DNA from 3 places in the Solibacillus sp. FSL K6-1126 genome. Region 3 is predicted to be linked to each of the others. Evidence: riboswitches for the same ligand, from Rfam matches in the RefSeq annotation. Region 3 holds a riboswitch; each other region holds the start of a gene.

Region 1 (6,201 bases), 1.0 Mb from region 3:
ATGTAATTCAACTATTTAAAGCACTCTATTTTCTGTATACGAAAATAGGGTGTTTTTTCTTTGAGGATTGTGAGATTTCTACTTTAAGCGTGATTCGTTTTACGTTTCGAGAGCAACAGTTCTCCTTTTGAGGTGCTATTTTCCACATTAAGTTGAATCAGTTCTCCTTTTTCCGTAATTTGTTCCAATTCCGCCAGCAAACCTTCCAATTACAAAACAGGGAAACGCATCTAGTGTAATCCCTATAAAGGAACTGGGGATATCTATTGACTTGTAATTTCCCGAAACGTACTATTAAATTTGACTTCTATATACAGGACAATAAATATGAGGTGGTGCTTTCCATGAGCAAGGAATTATTTATTCAAACCGACGAGCAGCAACAATGGCTGAAAAAGTTAGAAACAATATCAGAGAGCGTGAAAGTAAATGCTCAGCAAACAGATGAACAAGCAACATTTCCATTTGGAAATTTCCGGAAGCTGCGTGAAATCGGCTATACAAAAATAACGCTGCCAAAGGAATATGGCGGGGATGGCTTCACAGTCTATGATGCGCTATTACTGCAGGAAACATTGGCGAGCTATTGCGGAAGCACCGGGCTGGCTGTTTCTTGGACAATTCAAAATGTAGGCGAGATTTTCGAAAATCGTTACTGGGATGAACAAAAGCTCGACTGGTTTGGTAAACAGGTTGCAAATGGCGCGACAGTCAATCGTGCGGTAAGCGAGTTTGCAATGGGAAGTCCAGTACGTGGCGGACGTCCGGGAACTTCAGCAAAACGTGATGGGTATTATTATGTAATTAATGGACGTAAAAACTATACGAGCGGTGCACCGGACCTCGACTATTTTTTAGTTTCGGCATGGATTGAAGATGAGGGACAGCTAGGATTTTTCCTCGTTCCGAAAACGGCTGAAGGGGTATCGGTCGAAAATACATGGGATGTTGCATCAATGCGTGGTACGGGAAGCGATGATTTAGTGCTCGATAATGTACGAGTTGATAAAACAAACTTAGTGGAATTACCGAATTATTCAACCGGATTTAAACTGAACGGCTGGTTGCTGCTTATCCCGGCAACCTATTTAGGTATTGCCCAGGCTGCACGCGATTACGCAGTTAATTTTGCGAATAGCCATTCCCCGAACAGTATTCAAGGAACGATTGCCCAGCTGCCAAATGTACAAACGCTGATTGGCGAAATGGATTTGGCGTTGACGAGAGCACGCTTTACGCTTTACGGAGTTGCGGGACTATATAATGACCCGATTAAAAAGGCGACACTAGTCAATGAAATCAATATTGCGAAACATGTAGTGACAAATACAGCAATCGAAGTTGTCGATAAAGCGATGCGTCTTGTTGGGGCAAAAAGCCTGCAAAGATCAAATCCGCTTCAACGCTATTACCGTGATGTCCGTGCAGGTCTGCACAACCCGCCAATGGATGACATTACGATTAAACGTTTAGCTGAAACGGCAATTGAAAAAGCTTAAAAGCAAAGGGGTAAGCAGTTCTTTTATTCGTAATTTCAGCGAAATAAGAAGAATTATCTGAAACTTTGGCGATTGAGCACACATTTTTCTGAATATCAGCTATAATAGAGCTATTAATTTTATATGGACGATAAAGGTTCTTGCTCACTGATAGAGTAAGGAGTAAAAGGGAAATCGGTGCAATTCCGATGCGGTCCCGCCACTGTAAATGCTAGTTGAGAGCAGTATGCCACTGAAAAACTTTCGGGAAGGCGCTTACAACGTTATGCATAAGCCAGGAGACCTGCCTTTATAATGCCCTAAAATAAACCTACGAGGATAGGATGTGGCGGATAAATTCTTTTTCCATTGAATTTTATTTGCATACGTAAAGCTTCCTTCATTTTTAGTAGGAAGCTTTTTATTTTTGTAGAAAATTATACAACGAAATTTTGGAGGTTATTATTTTGAAAAAATGGCAACTGCTATCTTCCGCAGCATTACTTACATTAACATTGGCGGCATGCAACTCGGAAAAAGCAACAGATGAACAATCAGCAAAAGACAATACAGAAGTAACTGAAGCAGCACAATTCCCGGTAACTATAAAAGATGCCTTGGACAAAGAAATCACGCTTGAAAAAGCACCAGAGCGCATTATTACATTGGCTCCATCCAATACGGAAATTTTATTCGGACTAGGGTTAAACGATGAAATTATCGCTGTGAACGACAATGATACATATCCTGAAGAAGCATTATCTAAAGAATCAGTTGGCGGCATGGAATTTAATCTAGAACAAATAATCAGCCTGCAGCCCGACTTAGTTGTCGCACATGAATCGGGATTGTACAGCTTCAATGAACAGGCGATTGCTCAGCTTGAATCAGTAGGAATTCCTGTATTTGTTGTAAAAGATGCGAAAACATTTGAAGAAACATATGAAACAATCGAACAAATTGGCAATCTGACGAATAAAGAAAAAGAAGCAGAAGAAATGATCGTCTCCATTAAAGAGGGGATTGAAGAAATTGAAGTGAAAGTAGCCGACCTGGAAGAGAAGTCCGTATTTGTTGTTGTTGGGACAAATCCGCAACTATATGTTGCTGGACAGGAGACGTTCATTAGTGAAATGCTTGAAGTATTAAATGTAGAAAATGCCGTTCCGGAACTCGGGTGGCCGCAGTACAGCTCGGAGCAATTTGTAAAGAGCAATCCGGATATCATTTTAGTAACATATGAAAACGACTTGGCAGCAATCGAGGAAAATGATGCATATGCAGAAATGGATGCTGTGAAAAACGCCAATGTGAAATTAGTCGATAGCGATACGACAAGTCGACAAGGTCCGCGTATTGTAGAAGGTATTGAATCAATTGGGGAAGCAATTTATCCAGAGGTATTCAATGAATAAAAAATATTCAATCGCCTATGTACTATCGATTGGATTGCTTTTAAGCAGTATATGGATTGGCATTTCGTTCGGGTCTGTTAATATTCCGTTTTCGACATTGTGGGATAAAACAACAGATCCGGTTGCATACAGTATTTTGTGGAAAATCCGAATGCCACGCGTCATTTTAGCCGCATTAATCGGGGCTTCTTTAGCAATTGCGGGGGCAGCATTCCAAGGGTTGCTTAAAAACCCTTTGGCAGATCCATACACATTAGGTATTTCATCAGGGGCCTCGGTAGGTGCGGTAATGACAATCTTTTTAGGCATTTCCATACCGGTGCTCGGTGTATTCACATTGCCGGTATTCAGTATGGCTGGAGCTGCATGTACGATGATCATCGTCCTGACATTTGCCAGACTTGTTGACCGCTCGATGAAAATGGAGACACTGATTTTGACGGGAATTATTTTCAGCTCGTTTTTAGGGTCCTGTATTTCCTTAATGGTCGCACTTACTGGTGAACAGCTACGAGAAATCATCGGCTGGCTTCTAGGAAGTGTATCGATGCGAGGGTGGCCATATGTCCGGATGGTTCTGCCATTTATGGTGCTTGGAACGGCAATTATTTGGCTGACTCGCCGTGAATTGAATGCGATGATTTATGGAGAAGAGCGTGCCCAGTATTTAGGGGTAAATGTTAAGCGCAGCAAGTATATGATATTGGCGGGTGGTTCCATTCTAACAGGAGCGGCTGTTGCTGCATCCGGGACAATTGGATTTGTCGGATTAGTAGTACCGCATATGATTCGCCTGCTAATCGGAGCAGACCATCGACATTTATTGACATTGTCGTTTTTGAACGGTGCAAGCCTGCTCGTCATTTGTGACTTAGTATCACGTACAATTATTTCCCCTATTGAACTGCCGATTGGTGTTATTACTTCCTTTATTGGAGCACCCGTCTTTGCCTATATCTTCTTCAAGCAACGTAGAAAGGTTGTTGCATAATGTTAAAAGTAAATAATCTATCCGGCGGTTACGGTGGGAAAACGGTTGTGAAAAATATGACGTTTCACGTGGAAAAAGGAAGAATTCTCGGGATTCTTGGTCCAAACGGTAGCGGAAAATCGACATTACTGAAGATGATCAGTGGTGTGCTGAAATGTGAAACAGGCGAAATTTTCATTGAAGAGAAACCGCTTAAAAGTTATGATAACAAGCAATTAGCGAAAAAGATGGCCGTACTCCCTCAATTAAATGCAAGCGCATTTACGAACAGTGTATATGATGCGGTTTCGTTAGGACGCTACCCTCATCAGAGCGGTTTTTTTTCATCTTGGACGGAAGAAGATGAAACGACGGTACAGCGGGCGATGGAAAGCACAGGTGTTTCGAAATATAAAAATCAATACTTGGAGTTTTTATCCGGCGGCGAGCAGCAACGGGTATTTATTGCACAGGCACTTGCACAAAATTCGGAGCTGCTTCTATTGGATGAACCGACAAACCATTTGGATATCGCGCATCAAAAGCAGATTTTGGATATGATTCGAATGCAAGTTGAGGTGCATGGGCTGACAGTTGTCTCGATTTTCCATGATATTAACTTGGCATCGCTTTATTGTGATGAGCTGCTGCTATTGGAAAATGGTGAAGTACGGGCGTTTGGTGAACCGCATGAAGTCGTGCTGCAAGAGCAGATTGCCGATGTGTATCAGGCTCGAATTGCGACATATCCCCATCCGGAACTGCCAAAACCGCAAATTACGATGCTGCCAACGAATGAAATGGAAAGAAAAGCTGCGGCAATCCATATCAACAAGTTTCAAATAACTAAAGACTATATCGAATATCAGGCACAGGCACCGCTAAAAGTAATTTCATCAGCTGTTCATAATGCCGGCATAGGCTGGTATGACACATTACTCAACCGTTCCATTGCTCCTGAATACGATATTTATAATGTGAAAGAGGAAACGGAGCATTTTTTGAAAGAGCGCAAGTTTTCTCCAACAAATACGGTCGTCATGCTGACAGCCGTGGAAACAAGCTGCGCGGCAATTCGTCATTTTTCGAAAAATAATGCAGAAATCCTTGTCATGGTAACAGCAGGGGTAGGCAACAGTGTTGACGTTACGAAAACATATTTGCGCGAAGAAGAGCCACATATTGGTACGATTAATACATGGGTAATCATTAATGGTAAGCTGACAGATGAAGCATTTATTCAGGCGATGATTACGGCAACAGAAGCCAAAACGAAAGCATTGGCAGATCAGCAAATAAAAGATGCAGTAACAAATACGATAGCAACAAGCACCGCAACGGACAGTTTATTAATTGCCGCTACCCAACAAGGTGAAGAAATGCCGTATGCCGGACCTATTACAGAAATCGGCAAACTGATCGGCCGGGCCGTTTTTGAAGTGACGATCGAAGCGATTAAGAAATATAAACAGCATTATAATAAATGAAAAACCTTAAAGGAAAAAGCTTACGCATGGAAAAAGAGTGTCAATATACTTAAAGGAAATTTTCAAAAATTCTAGAATACTAAATCGAAAGGGTGATGATGGATGAAATTATATACAAAGCAAGGCGATACAGGAAAGACGAGCATTATTGGAGGACGTGTTGATAAAGACCATCTGCGTGTTGAAGCATACGGGACAATTGATGAGCTGAATTCATTTATCGGTAAAGCTGTCAGTGAATTGGAGCAAGAAAAGTTCAAGGATTTGATTGACGACTTAACAGCCATTCAACATGAATTGTTTGATGGAGGCGGGGACTTGGCAAATGTAATGAAAGAACGCCATTACAAACTTACCGAAGAACCAATCACTGTTTTGGAAAACCGTATCGATGTACTTTCCGAAGAAGCTCCACCATTAAAACGTTTCATTTTACCAGGGGGAGCACCTGCAGCAGCTACTCTGCATATCGCTCGAACAGTTGCCCGCCGTGCGGAACGCGAAACTGTATCTTTAATGAAAGAAATTGAAGATGTTTCACCAGTTGTACAAAAATATTTAAACCGATTATCGGATTATTTATTTGCTGCAGCACGTGTTGTAAACTATCGATTATCGATTCAGGATGTCGAATATATTCGTAGTGGCGACGTATTTAAATAAACGAAAAATGCTAGTTAAGACGGAAAAATCGTCTAACTAGCATTTTTTATATTTTGATTTAATTTTCAGAATAAATGACGAAATCTGTTGACTGAATGCTCATTCATTATTACAATGGGTTTATAGTTTAATATGGAAAAATAGTTTATCGGGGTGTATGAGATAAACAAAGGGGTTTAAAGCTTCGT
Region 2 (6,201 bases), 520 kb from region 3:
CAAATAAATGATCATAATTCGTCGTATCAATTCTCATTTCATCGAGCTTTTTACGTAAAAACTTATGGTCGCGCTTTGGCGAAGCGATAATATAGCCACGAATAATTAAGTCCAAGTCGATTTTTGTGGCACGTTCATTCAGGGCGATTTCACCGATTTTACCGGCAATCTTTTCTTTGGCAACTTGCCGGAATAACTCTGGTACAGGACTGACAAGCTCGGTAAGTAATTGTTTTTCATCTTCACCCCATAGATGAATTGTTTTATCTAAGTATATGTTTTGCCAATCTAAATCCGATTTACCATCCTGTTTCGGCAGGGCCTTCAAAAACTTGCGGAACATAAAAAAGCCGCCAATCCCCATAAGCGAAATCAATACTACAACCCAAAATAAAATAAACCATAAAAACCAGCCATCTAAGCCCACAATGTTCACCTCATTACTTAATATTGTCTACGAAATTTCTTCTACTAATCTATTGGTGATAAACCTCATTATTGTCTATTATATAAGTTTTTGTAATTTTTTTCATCGTCATTGTCCCTTTTTTCTGTAAATCATGACATATATAGGGCAAGGAGGTGAGAAACATGAATGAATTTGGATTTTTATCTGCGACGTTGACAGTTTATTATCAGACAGGGCTTGATGAATTTAATGAGCCAATGATTAAAAGTTCCACATTCCGTAACTTGGAAAGAAACGCAACAGCCCAGCAGCTATACACAGTTGGGACAACAATCGTCGGCTTAACAGATTACGATTATATCGAATCTGTGAAAACGCAGAAAGAAACGATTACAGCTTAATTAAGTGTAGTAAAGAAAAGGAGGAGAGCTTATGGCACAAGTTTTACAATTAACATTTGCCAACATTGCAGGAAGCACGATGACGATCAATATAAATGATCCGAAGCCGAATTTAACTGAGGCTGAAGTGAATGCAGCGATGCAAACAATTATTGATCAGGCGGTATTTTCGAAAGACGGATTTTTGTTCAATGTAAAAAAATCTGCGCGTATTGTTGAGCGTAATGTAACAGCAATTGAACTGATCAGCTAATAGCAAGGCCGGCGAAGTGTGATGCTTTGCCGGCTTCTTTAAATAAAAATGGAGGGATTATAATGGACCAGTGGATTGCCATTCTTCAGGAAGTAACGTTTCCGATCTTTATATCTTTTTATTTACTGTATCGGATAGAAACAAAACTTGAAGCGATTCATACAGCACTCGTATCATTACATCATCCTGCAGATAGAGCGTGAGAAACTCTTCACAATTTTGACACACGTCCTTTCTTCCAATAACTATTGAGAATATACTAAATATTGGGTAAGATGAGAGTAATGTTCAAAGAGTGGAGAGAGAGAAATGAAAACGAAAAACATAGTATTCGCACTTATGCTCTTGGCAGCAACTGTACTTACATCATGCAGCAATTATCAGTTTAAACCGACGACCAACTTTGAAATTAGCGAGTTTACGATGACCGATCACCGGAACAATGAAGTGACACTGGACAGCCTAAAAGGGGAACCATGGCTTGCAATGTTCATCTTCACAAGCTGTACAACAATTTGCTCGCCAATGACAATGAATATGACCCGTGTCCAGGATCATCTCGAGAAAAAAGGGCTGGAAGATTATAAAATTGTCGCGTTTTCCGTTGATCCGGACTACGACACACCGGCGCGTTTGACAGAATATTTATCGCGCCATACACCAGTAGATGAATCAAAATGGCATATGCTGACAGGATACGATCAAAAATTTATTGAGCAGTTTGGCAGAAACTCATTTAAAACACCTGTCCAGTCGATTGAAGGGAACGATCAAGTTATCCATGCCGATACATTTTTCCTAGTGGATGAAAAAGGAATCGCCGTGAAAAACTATTCAGGCTATGGCACTGGCGAAGATGGTGTTCCATATGAAACGATTGCGAGTGATATGGAAGCACTCATTGACGAACGTCTAAAGTAATAGTGAAATGAAAGATTAACTTGCGAAAAAAGTGTAGCTGCTTTTTAAGCAAGTTTTTTTATGGAGTTTACTGCGGGCTTTTCTAATAAATATAAAAATGTGCTAATAAATCCACCGATTTTCTAATAAGTTGCTGATTTTCTAATAAAGGAGCAGGATATGCTAATATCAGTTCCAGATTAGCTAATAAGTATGTCAACTTTTCTAAAATCATCCGCAGAAGTGCTAAAATAAACAAATTTCTTCTAATAAAAAGCACACAGCATCCACTGAAATTATTTCAACCCCGCATATCTTTAATATGGTCGCAAAATAAAAAGAATTTTCAAAACTAGAATTCTATGATATAGTATACGAAATTACATACTGTGTAAGTTACGGTGCTTGTGAGAACAAGCTTAAAAGGGAAACCAGTGAAAGTCTGGTGCTGTCCCGCAACTGTAAATCGGAGTTCGTGATATTCAACCACTGTCTATTGATGGGAAGGGTCACAAGAACGTTGATGATGAGCCAGGAGACCTGCCGGAAACTAGTACACGCCAATACCTACGTGGAAATAGGTGGTGATTTTGTGCGAAAGTGAGACAGAACTCCTTTGATTATGCAAAGGTTTTTATTGTCAATCTCTTAAACATTCACACCCCTCTTTCATTTTGAAAGAGGGGTTTTGGTTTTTATGTAACAAATTTAAGGAGGAATTGTTTATGAAAACAGCAGTAATTGGCTATCCGTATATTGGACAAAATCGTGAATGGAAACGTATAACAGAGGCGTTTTGGAAAGAACAATTGTCTTTGGAATCCTATGAACAGGAAATGAAAAACTTACGACTTGCCCAACTCCATCAACAGCAGAATTTAGGGCTGGATGTTTTAACGGTAGGAGATTTTACATACTATGACCGTATGCTTGACTTAGCCGTTATGTTTAATATGATTCCATCTAGATACGACCATCTATCATTGCAGCATCATTTAACAGCCTATTTTGCAATGGCGCGCGGTGCTGAAAATGTGGTGGCAAGTGAAATGACGAAATGGTTCAACACAAATTATCACTATATTGTACCGGAATACGAAGGACAGCAACTGGCATTGCAACACAATGTTTACGCGCAATATATTCAGGAGGCAATCGAAGCATTCGGCATGACCCCTCGTGTGACTATTATCGGTCCATTTACATTTTATAAACTGACGAAAGGTATAGATCACGAACAAAAACAACACTATATTCAGCAGCTGGTAATGGTATATAAAGAGTTGCTTCAGTCGTTGGAAGCAAGTGGTGCAACGTCGATCCAGCTTGAAGAACCAAGCCTTACAAAAGACCTTACGTCCGAAGATATAGCATTAGTTCAACATTTCTATCATCAAATATTAAAAGGACTGACAGTTGAAACGATCTGCGCAACTTATTTTGAAGCGTTATCCGACTATCAAACAATGATTAATTTGCCTGTAGATGGCTTTGGACTGGACTTTGTTCATGGGAAAAATGAAAATCTAGCAGCGTTAAAGAAGTTTGGTTTCCCAAAAGATAAAGTTCTATTTGCAGGTATTATTAATGGTCGGGACATATGGAGAGCCGAGCTGCAGAAGCAGTTGGAACTAGTAGCGGAAATACGTTCCTATGTACCATTTTCACCAATACATCTACAAACATCATGCAGTCTTCAGCATGTGCCAGTTACAACAGCAGGAGAAAACGGGATTGTACCAGAGCTGCTAAATGCTTTGGCATTTGCCAATGAAAAAATAACGGAATTGCAAATGATCAAAGGGAAAATACTTCAGCAGGAAGTTCTTCATATCCAGGCTTTTTTAGATAGCGAAAAAGCAATCCGAACATTGGCACTGCATGAATCAAGACAAAAGAAAGCAGTACATGCACAAGTAAACGCATTAACACCGGAAGCATTTAAACGAACTGATGACTACGACAAGCGTAGTAAGCTACAACGTGCCTTTTTACAGTTACCAGACTATCCGACAACAACAATCGGGAGTTTCCCGCAATCCTCACAAGTTAAGAAAAACCGTAGTTTATGGCGAAAAGGGGAAATTACAACAACCGAGTATGAAGCATTCAACGCGAACGAAACCGCACGTTGGATTACCATTCAGGAGCAACTTGGCCTTGATGTCCTTGTTCATGGTGAATTCGAGCGAACTGACATGGTCGAATTTTTTGGTGAAAAATTAAATGGCTTTGCTTTTACGACAAATGGATGGGTAGTTTCATACGGATCACGTTGTGTAAAACCCCCAATTATATACGGAGATGTTGAATGGATAGAACCGATGACAGTAAAGGAAGTAAGTGCGGCACAATCACTTACGGAAAAACCTGTAAAAGGGATGTTGACGGGACCCGTTACAATATTGAACTGGTCATTTGTAAGAAATGATTTAGCTCGCTCAGAAGTTGCTTATCAAATCGGCCTGGCACTAAGAGAAGAAGTAAGAGCACTTGAAAATGCGGGAATCAATATTATTCAAGTAGATGAACCTGCATTGAAAGAAGGCTTGCCGATCCGTAAAAGTCTGCATAAGGCTTATATCGATGCAAGTGTAGATGCGTTTAAATTAGCGACAAGCGGTGTGCGTGAAACGACCCAGATTCATACACATATGTGTTATTGTGAATTCAACGATTTTTTAGATGTAATAGAATCATTGGATGCGGATGTGATTTCAATTGAAACGTCACGAAGCCACGGAGAACTCATAAAAGTACTAAAAGAAACACCATACAAACTAGGAATTGGTTTAGGTGTATATGATATTCATAGCCCGCGTATTCCAACTGTGGAAGGAATGGCAGCCATTATTGAAAAAGGTAAAAAAGTAATCGCAAAAGAACAATTTTGGATCAATCCCGATTGTGGCCTGAAAACTCGTACGGAACAAGAGACGATTGCATCATTAAAAAATATGGTGGCCGCAAAAGAGCGACTAAAACAGTTGAATTAATGAAGGGGCGGTTACTATGAATCAAATGAAAACAAATTACAGCCCCGTGTTTTTGACGGCTATAATGAATGGCTTTACAGGAAGTTATACAAAAAAGCTTAAAGAGTTGCGTGATGAATTGATGGCGACATATCCAGCGGATGCAAAGGAGATACAAAAGCATATTATTCAGTAAAAGCAGAGGTAGTTGGAAGATGTAATTTTTTGTAATATAGAAAATGAGAGGCCCATTGCGGTTGCAATGGGCTTTTAGTAAGTGGAAGTCTAAATTAAAATGTTCCTTTAAATTTCTCGGGCTTTACGACATAGCCCTCAATGATAAATCCACAATGTGTACATATAATGTATTCGATATTGCAACCCAAACTCAATTTATTAACAGGGGCCATAACACTGTAGCCGCTATGTTTTCCTCTACCTAATTCCGTGCCGCCGCATTTTGGACATTCTTTTACATTTGCTGTGTTCTTCATCACCATCATCCTTTCACAAAAAATTACTTCGCCATAACTTCAGGTTCCGGCAGCTTTTCATCATTTTTTTCCTGTACCCTGTTCGTGTAATTTTGCACGATTACATTAATGTAGAAGAACATACCCATTACTATGCCGGAAAACAGCCAGCTTGCTATACGTTTATAAATCAGCATATCCCCATAGCTGTCAATTCCGTATTTCTGTAGCAGAAAGACCGTAATTCCTGCCATAACAAGTCCTCGAATAATGAAAACAATCTGGATCAGCTGAAACCATTCGAAAATCCCTTTTTGAAAGAACAAAGCTTTACTGTCCTTTCGTGCATAGCCTTGCAAATATGCAAAATCAATTGCAACATACAAAGGAAAAGGCTTTTTTATAATAAATAAAATTACATAGAGAAATGTGTAAAAAAGACCTAAATAAACATTATTCCAAATCATTTGCTCCGCTGAACCTGACAATAAATCTACTGTAGTACCTATAAGCATCGAGCCTAAAATAAACAAGCCCGTCACATTAAACTGCCGATCCTTAGCAAAGCGGTAAACAGTATAAATTATCCCGGGAACAGTGGACAGCAGCATCGCAGCATAGTCACCAAAAGGCTCTCGGCCAAACTTCCATATTGCATAGGGTAAAGCTGCATAAAACAGTAGTTCTAAAAAGATAAGATATTTATTCGACTGTGAATTATTCGCCATAAAAGCCTCCATTATCGTTAAAAAGGTATTTGTTTTTTTTATATTACTGAAGATTATCCGAC
Region 3 (6,201 bases):
TGCTTTCCATAAGCTTTCCGGGTCATCTTCTTTTATAGCAGTGTATACTTCACCAATGCGGTTAGCCTTATATTGAAGAAACTCATTTTTTTGCACCCATTCAAAAACTTCGTCAATTTCCGTGTTTGTGCATAATGTTGTAAAAATGTACGAATAAGACTTTGCATGGATTGCTTCAAACGATCCGAATACCGTTAACACCGCTTTCTCCTGAAAATCGGGCGTGTACTTGGCGATTTCATTCATGCCGATGTTCGTTTGTACCGTATCAAGCAATGTCAGGCCGCCGAACACTTTTTTGTATGTCTCCTGATGTTCGAATTCCTTCCATTGTTTTACGTCTTTACTTACTGCAATTTCTTCGGGGAACCATATTTGTTTCCATTGCTGGTCCCAAAAAATACGAGCAAGTTCACTCGTAGGGGTATTCCAGTTGACCGCTTTATACGTTAAATTTGACATGCGACACACTCCTCAATTGTTAGTAAACGTTGGCGTACGTAATAAACGGTTTTAATGCCCTTCGTCCACGCATAAATATAGGCTTTTGCCAATTGTTCTGTGTTCCACTGATCCGTTACGTATAGTGTCATGGAAATTCCCTGGTCGACATGCTTTTGCGCGGCTGCGTAAAGGTCGATCAGTTCATACGGGTTTACTTCATAGGCTTCGGTGTAAAGTTCCTGGTTATCATTCGTTAAAAACGGCATCGGATAAATTGTTCGGCTATCCGCATAGTCACGTACTTCCACACGTTCCGTAACAGGGGAGATGGAAGCCGTACAACTGCGGATGTAGGAAATAGAGCCAGTTGGAGCAATCGCAAGTCTGTATGAGTGGAACAAACCATGCTTCAGTACGTCAGACTTTAGCTGTTCCCACATATTCCGAGTAATAATCGGTGTACCCCCAAGTGCTTTAATCACTTCTGGTGCAAGTTCTTTATCTTCTTTGTTTATATAAGTTTCAAAATAAACCCCGCTCGCATAATCACTTTCCTCAAATCGATAAAACGTTTCGTTCTTTTGCTTCGCGATTTTCATTGATGCTTTTAACGAGTGATAGTTCAGTGATTCCATAAACGCATCGATAAATTCGATCGACTCTTTGGAACCATAACGGATTCCGCTTTGTACAAGGTGTCCATGCAAGTTCATAACGCCCAATCCTACAGAGTGCATCACTTTATTGGCTTTCGACACAGAAGGGACGTTGACGATATCGGTCATCGTTGAAACATTCGTTAAAAGACGCATTGCTGTATCGACAAGCTGTCCGAAATCCTGAACTTTCGTTGCTTCGTGAATGTCGATCGATCCTAAATTGCAAGAAACATCGAGGCCGTATTCATTCGGCTCGTTTTGGTCGGTAACAACACTTGTTTGCTGGTATTGGAGAATTTCGGTGCATAGATTCGACATCTTCACACGCCCGATTTCCTTTAATGGGTGGATGTTATTGACATTATCATCGAATATTTCGAACGGGTAACCCGATTCAAATTGCGCCTTTTTAATTTCCGTATACAATTTACGGGCGTTTAAACGTTTCAGTTTACGGATGTTTGGATTATCCAAAAATTCGTAGTACATTTCCGTAATCGAAATTTCCGACATGCGTTTGCCGTATTCTTTGAAAATATCATAAGAACTGAATAATACGATATCTTTATCGCGGCGCATCAGTTCAAAGAAAATATCGGGAAGAATAATCCCTGTAGATAATGTAGCTAATCGGATTTTATCGTCGGCATTTGGTTTCTTGGAAGAGATGAACGCTTCAATATCACCGTGGAAAACATTTAGATAGACGACTCCGGAACCATTTCTTTGGCCAAGCTGATTCGAATACGAGAACGAATTTTCCAGCAGTTTCGCAACAGGCATAACCCCGCTCGCACGGTTTAAAATTCCTTTAATCGGATCTCCCAATGGACGCAGATCGGTCAAGTTTACCCCGACACCGCCGCCTAAGCGGGAAAGTTCAAGACAATAGCCGATATTCTCGGCGATTGAGTTCATCGTATCGTCCATCGTTAGTTTAAAACATGAGACTAGCTCACCGCGCGCTTTTTTCCCGCTGTTTAGGGCAGTTGGGGTTGCCGGCTGGTAGGCAGTCATGACCGCTTCGATGGCCTTTTCAGCCAATGCTTCATCGCCTTGTGCTAAATACAGGGCGATAATGACGATTCGGTCTTCATACTTTTCCAGAATTTCTTTTCCGTCCCGGCTTTTCATCGCATAGCTTTCGTAGAACTTAGAAGCACTCATGAATGAAGGAAACCGGAACTTGTAGGAATAGGCTTTTTTGTACATTTGTTTAATAAAGTCCATCGAGTACAATTCCAAAAACTCTTTTTCGTAATAGCCTTCATCGACTAAATAACGCACTTTTTCCTCGATATCGATAAAGTAGCGTAAACGGACATTCACGTCTTCCAGGAAATAGCGGCGTGTTGCTTCTTTGTCTTTCGCCAGATCCAATTCACCGGTAGCACGGTAACGGTTTAGAATATCGTTATTTAATTTTAAATATTGTTTCATATCGATGCCTCTTTCCAAATGGAGTAGTAGTAATCTGTAATCGCTTCATAATTCGCCGGAGTTCCTCGCATTTCCACTTTTTCGATTAACGGAATTCCGTATTGTGCTGCTAAAAGGTCACCTGCACGGCCGAAAAAAGCATGACCAAAATTACGGTTTCCGCTTACGATAATTCCTTTGCATAGATCAAAGTTCGCAGTCATGAACTGGTCGACGATAGGGGGAACAGAGCCTAATCCATCCGTATACGTAAATAGAAGATACGGTTCATCCATTTTCTCTACTTCCGCCAAATCCTTTGCGGGCAAGCCGAGTTTTTGCACAATGGATCGTACATTACCAGTTCGTGAAGCAAATATGATCATGCGGTCATTTCAGAAATGCGATCGATAATTGACGTCGGCTCTGCGATAAATTCACCGTTGATTTCAAATAACGGCACAGACAAAAAACCTGCATCGAGTACTATTTGTTTTGCGCTCTCATCATGGTCAATATTAATAACCTCGACCTCCAAGTTGGCAGCATCGAGCTCCGATTTTACCCATAGGCATTTTGGACAAATTGTTTTCGTATAAAGTTTCATAATAGAACCCCTCGCTATTTAAATATTACTAGTAATTGTGGTGCCACATGTCATGGGGGAACATGCAGAAAAAACAAAAAAAAGCTATCCCGGAAAACAGGATAGCTTGAAATGGAAACGAATAAAAGAGCGCCTCCATTTCCTATTCCCCGAAGAAATGTACGTAGTTTTAACGCGGCAGGTCTCCTGGCTTTGCTTCATTCGTCAGACATACCTTCCCATGCATTGCACAGTGGTCTATTCGTCTTCAGTCAGCATTTACAGTTGCGGGGACAGCGTTGGATTCACACCAAACTTCCCTTTTAAACTACATTTAGTAGTACCGTGATAAAAAAACACAATATATAGTTGAATTGAGTATAAGCTTTAACAACATAAAAGTAAAGAGCCTAAAGAAAGATAACATAAATCCATTAAGAATTCTAGAAAACTCCCTATTGAAAATAAAGAAAAAATATGGTTTTGTTATAACTGCATGTAAATAGATTTTATAAATGAGAAAGTTGGTTGAATATGTCGATTCAATTAAAAATTAAGAAAACCCACCCGAATGCTGTATTGCCGAAACAGGCACGGGAAGGGGATGCAGGGATGGATTTAAGTGCGGTTGAAGAAAAAGTTTTATTGCCTGGTGAATACGCATTAATTAAAACCGGTCTTCAAATCGAACTGCCGGAGGGAACAGAAGCGCAAGTACGTCCTCGTAGCGGATTAGCACTCAAACATGGGATTACGGTGTTAAATAGTCCAGGTACGATCGATGCAGGCTATCGCGGAGAAATCGGCGTGATTTTAATCAATCACGGAAAAGAACCTTTTACGATTGAAAAACAAATGCGAATCGCCCAGCTAGTCATTCAATATGTTCCGCAAGTTTTCATTGATGAAACAGACGAGCTGTCGGTTACGGAGCGCGGTGATAAGGGCTTTGGTTCGAGTGGAGTGAAATAATGAAAAAAAGCCTGCTTTCGGATGAACACAGGCTTTTAATCTTCTTTTTTCCACTTTATGTAATTGTATGACATTTGAAAAACAAATACGATCACGAGCAACAGCGTAACAAATATAAAGTTAGCGGAAAACCTTTCAAAATAATAAATGATCGCTAACGGAAAAATACAAAACGGGATTGAATAAATCGTGCGTAAAAATTTACGGCGATATGATAGGCCATGATAGGCAAACTTAAATCCTTTATCCACTTTCGGCTTTTTCCGGAAATACATAGACAAGACAAGTGTCGTAATTGAAATCACTAATAATATGAATCCGTACTGAATTAAAAAATCTAAATCAACCATATTAGTTTCCTTCCTCTCCTTTTGACTGAATATCGATCTGTGTCACAATTTTTGAAATCGGTAAATACGAAAGTTCACAATTATAACGCCCATCAGGTAGATCTTTGTAAGTACCGGACTTTATGTTATAAAGATTATCTTCAATCTTTACTTCAGTCGTATCAATACTTCTCCCATGACCGTTTACAAAGTTGATTTCACAAATCCCCTCCGCAAATTTCTGATTACCCGCTTGTAGATGATAAAAATCATATTCATAAATACCCGTTACAATCAGCATGAACAGCGTTAGCACACCAAGCATAAACGTATTCATGTTATAGGGGGAGGATTTCTTATTTACGAACTGCCGTATAAAAAAGAAAGCTGCAATGATGAATAATAAAGTGAAAATTATTAGAGCACTGTAAAATCCAATGAGCACCATCATTCCCTCCTTTAGAATTTATTACCTAATTTACGGATAAGTCGGGAAAAAGTTTCAGAATTATATCGCGATTTGTTTTATTGAGATAATAATGTGCTTAAAACAATCGACACTTTTTTCTAATAGGTACTAAGTATGCATAAGGATAAATAGAAACGTTTATCCGTTTAGAAGGTGATCAATCAATTTTAGTCGAATGGATAAGAATCATAGTAGAAAAAATAGGATGGAGGCATTGTATGCGAAGCGTGCAAAGTGTGTTGTTTGAGAAGTTTTTAATACTGCGCGGAACAAAGAAAAAGTTTATGGATTTGCGTCTGCTCGATGATTTTATTGCAATGAAGCATAACGAGAAACCGTATGAACTCGATGCTAAATTCAGAGATCAGTATCAAATAAAGAAAGACGAATTGAATGGCATTCACTATTACACAATTAATGAACAGCAAACACCGGAAAAGGTCATCTACTATTTCCACGGCGGAGCGTATATTAATGATCCACTGATTTTTCATTGGCGTTATTTAGTAAAGCTTGCACAGAAGACAAATTTCACGATTGTTGTGCCAATTTATCCGAAGCTGCCTAAACATACACATAGAGAGTGTTTTGTTGCCATCCATGACTTATATGATCATCTCGTTTTAAAATACGATGCACCGTTTATTTTTATGGGGGATTCTGCTGGAGGCGGGTTGGCAATGGCGTTGGCTCAGGATGTAAAGCGATGTTCGAAAAAGCAGCCGCAGCATATTGTTCTACACTCTGCTTGGCTAGATGTACGAGGGGAAGACCCGCGCTATAAAGAACTTGAAAAACTCGATCCGATGCTTGGAGTGATAGGCGCACAGGAGCTTGGCAGGTTATGGGCGGATGGCTTAGAGTTAACCGACTACAAAATAAGTCCTGTACATGGAGAACTGATAGACATTGGACAAATTACCGCTTTTGTGGGGACGGGTGAACTACTGTTAGTCGATGCAAATATGCTTCTCGATAAAGCAAAAGAACAGGGAATAGCAATTCAATACTACGAATACCCAAAAATGAACCATGTTTTTCCGGTATTTCCGATTCCGGAAGCAAAGAAAGCAATGAATCAACTGCTTAAGATTATAAAAAATTAGTACGAATTAATAAGGGAGCTTTAACAGTACGGAAACGTATATTATCCGACATATCAAAACAGAGGACAAAGATTAGGAGGCCAAGTTAACAATAGCTGATAAGGTAGGAAGTAAGCAGCTACACAGGTAATTTCAAATATCCCTCCAGCAGTTTTTTGATCGCCTGTTTACAGATGACAAACAGGAAACAGGTGTGTTGAAAGGTAAAAAAATTTCT

The links. A riboswitch is a leader RNA that binds a small molecule or an ion and turns the genes downstream of it on or off. The one in region 3 is predicted to bind cobalamin.
Region 1: another riboswitch for cobalamin. It lies ahead of MHH44_RS03550 (ABC transporter substrate-binding protein); the one in region 3 lies ahead of MHH44_RS08470 (glutaredoxin family protein).
Region 2: another riboswitch for cobalamin. It lies ahead of metE (5-methyltetrahydropteroyltriglutamate--homocysteine S-methyltransferase); the one in region 3 lies ahead of MHH44_RS08470 (glutaredoxin family protein).

The regions. Positions count from the first base shown of each region.
Region 1 covers NZ_JBBOPD010000001.1:714,786-720,986, forward strand. Annotated here, with positions in the region: gene argS (arginine--tRNA ligase) at 1-6, shown strand, start outside; gene MHH44_RS03545 (acyl-CoA dehydrogenase family protein) at 345-1,499, shown strand; cobalamin riboswitch at 1,617-1,804, shown strand; gene MHH44_RS03550 (ABC transporter substrate-binding protein) at 1,946-2,893, shown strand; gene MHH44_RS03555 (FecCD family ABC transporter permease) at 2,886-3,884, shown strand; gene MHH44_RS03560 (adenosylcobinamide amidohydrolase) at 3,884-5,350, shown strand; gene MHH44_RS03565 (cob(I)yrinic acid a,c-diamide adenosyltransferase) at 5,453-6,013, shown strand.
Region 2 covers NZ_JBBOPD010000001.1:2,266,095-2,272,295, reverse strand. Annotated here, with positions in the region: gene MHH44_RS11130 (DUF2621 domain-containing protein) at 1-427, opposite strand, end outside; gene MHH44_RS11125 (DUF1659 domain-containing protein) at 592-810, shown strand; gene MHH44_RS11120 (DUF2922 domain-containing protein) at 842-1,063, shown strand; gene MHH44_RS11115 (YvrJ family protein) at 1,126-1,266, shown strand; gene MHH44_RS11110 (SCO family protein) at 1,373-1,984, shown strand; cobalamin riboswitch at 2,346-2,525, shown strand; gene metE (5-methyltetrahydropteroyltriglutamate--homocysteine S-methyltransferase) at 2,689-4,959, shown strand; gene MHH44_RS11100 (hypothetical protein) at 4,976-5,134, shown strand; gene MHH44_RS11095 (hypothetical protein) at 5,229-5,432, opposite strand; gene MHH44_RS11090 (VC0807 family protein) at 5,456-6,139, opposite strand.
Region 3 covers NZ_JBBOPD010000001.1:1,748,205-1,754,405, forward strand. Annotated here, with positions in the region: partial or broken gene MHH44_RS08455 (ribonucleotide-diphosphate reductase subunit beta) at 1-462, opposite strand, end outside; gene nrdE (class 1b ribonucleoside-diphosphate reductase subunit alpha) at 450-2,543, opposite strand; gene MHH44_RS08465 (ribonucleotide reductase stimulatory protein) at 2,540-2,866, opposite strand; gene MHH44_RS08470 (glutaredoxin family protein) at 2,905-3,129, opposite strand; cobalamin riboswitch at 3,289-3,471, opposite strand; gene dut (dUTP diphosphatase) at 3,643-4,080, shown strand; gene MHH44_RS08480 (hypothetical protein) at 4,116-4,430, opposite strand; gene MHH44_RS08485 (cobalamin biosynthesis protein CobN) at 4,432-4,857, opposite strand; gene MHH44_RS08490 (alpha/beta hydrolase) at 5,097-5,984, shown strand.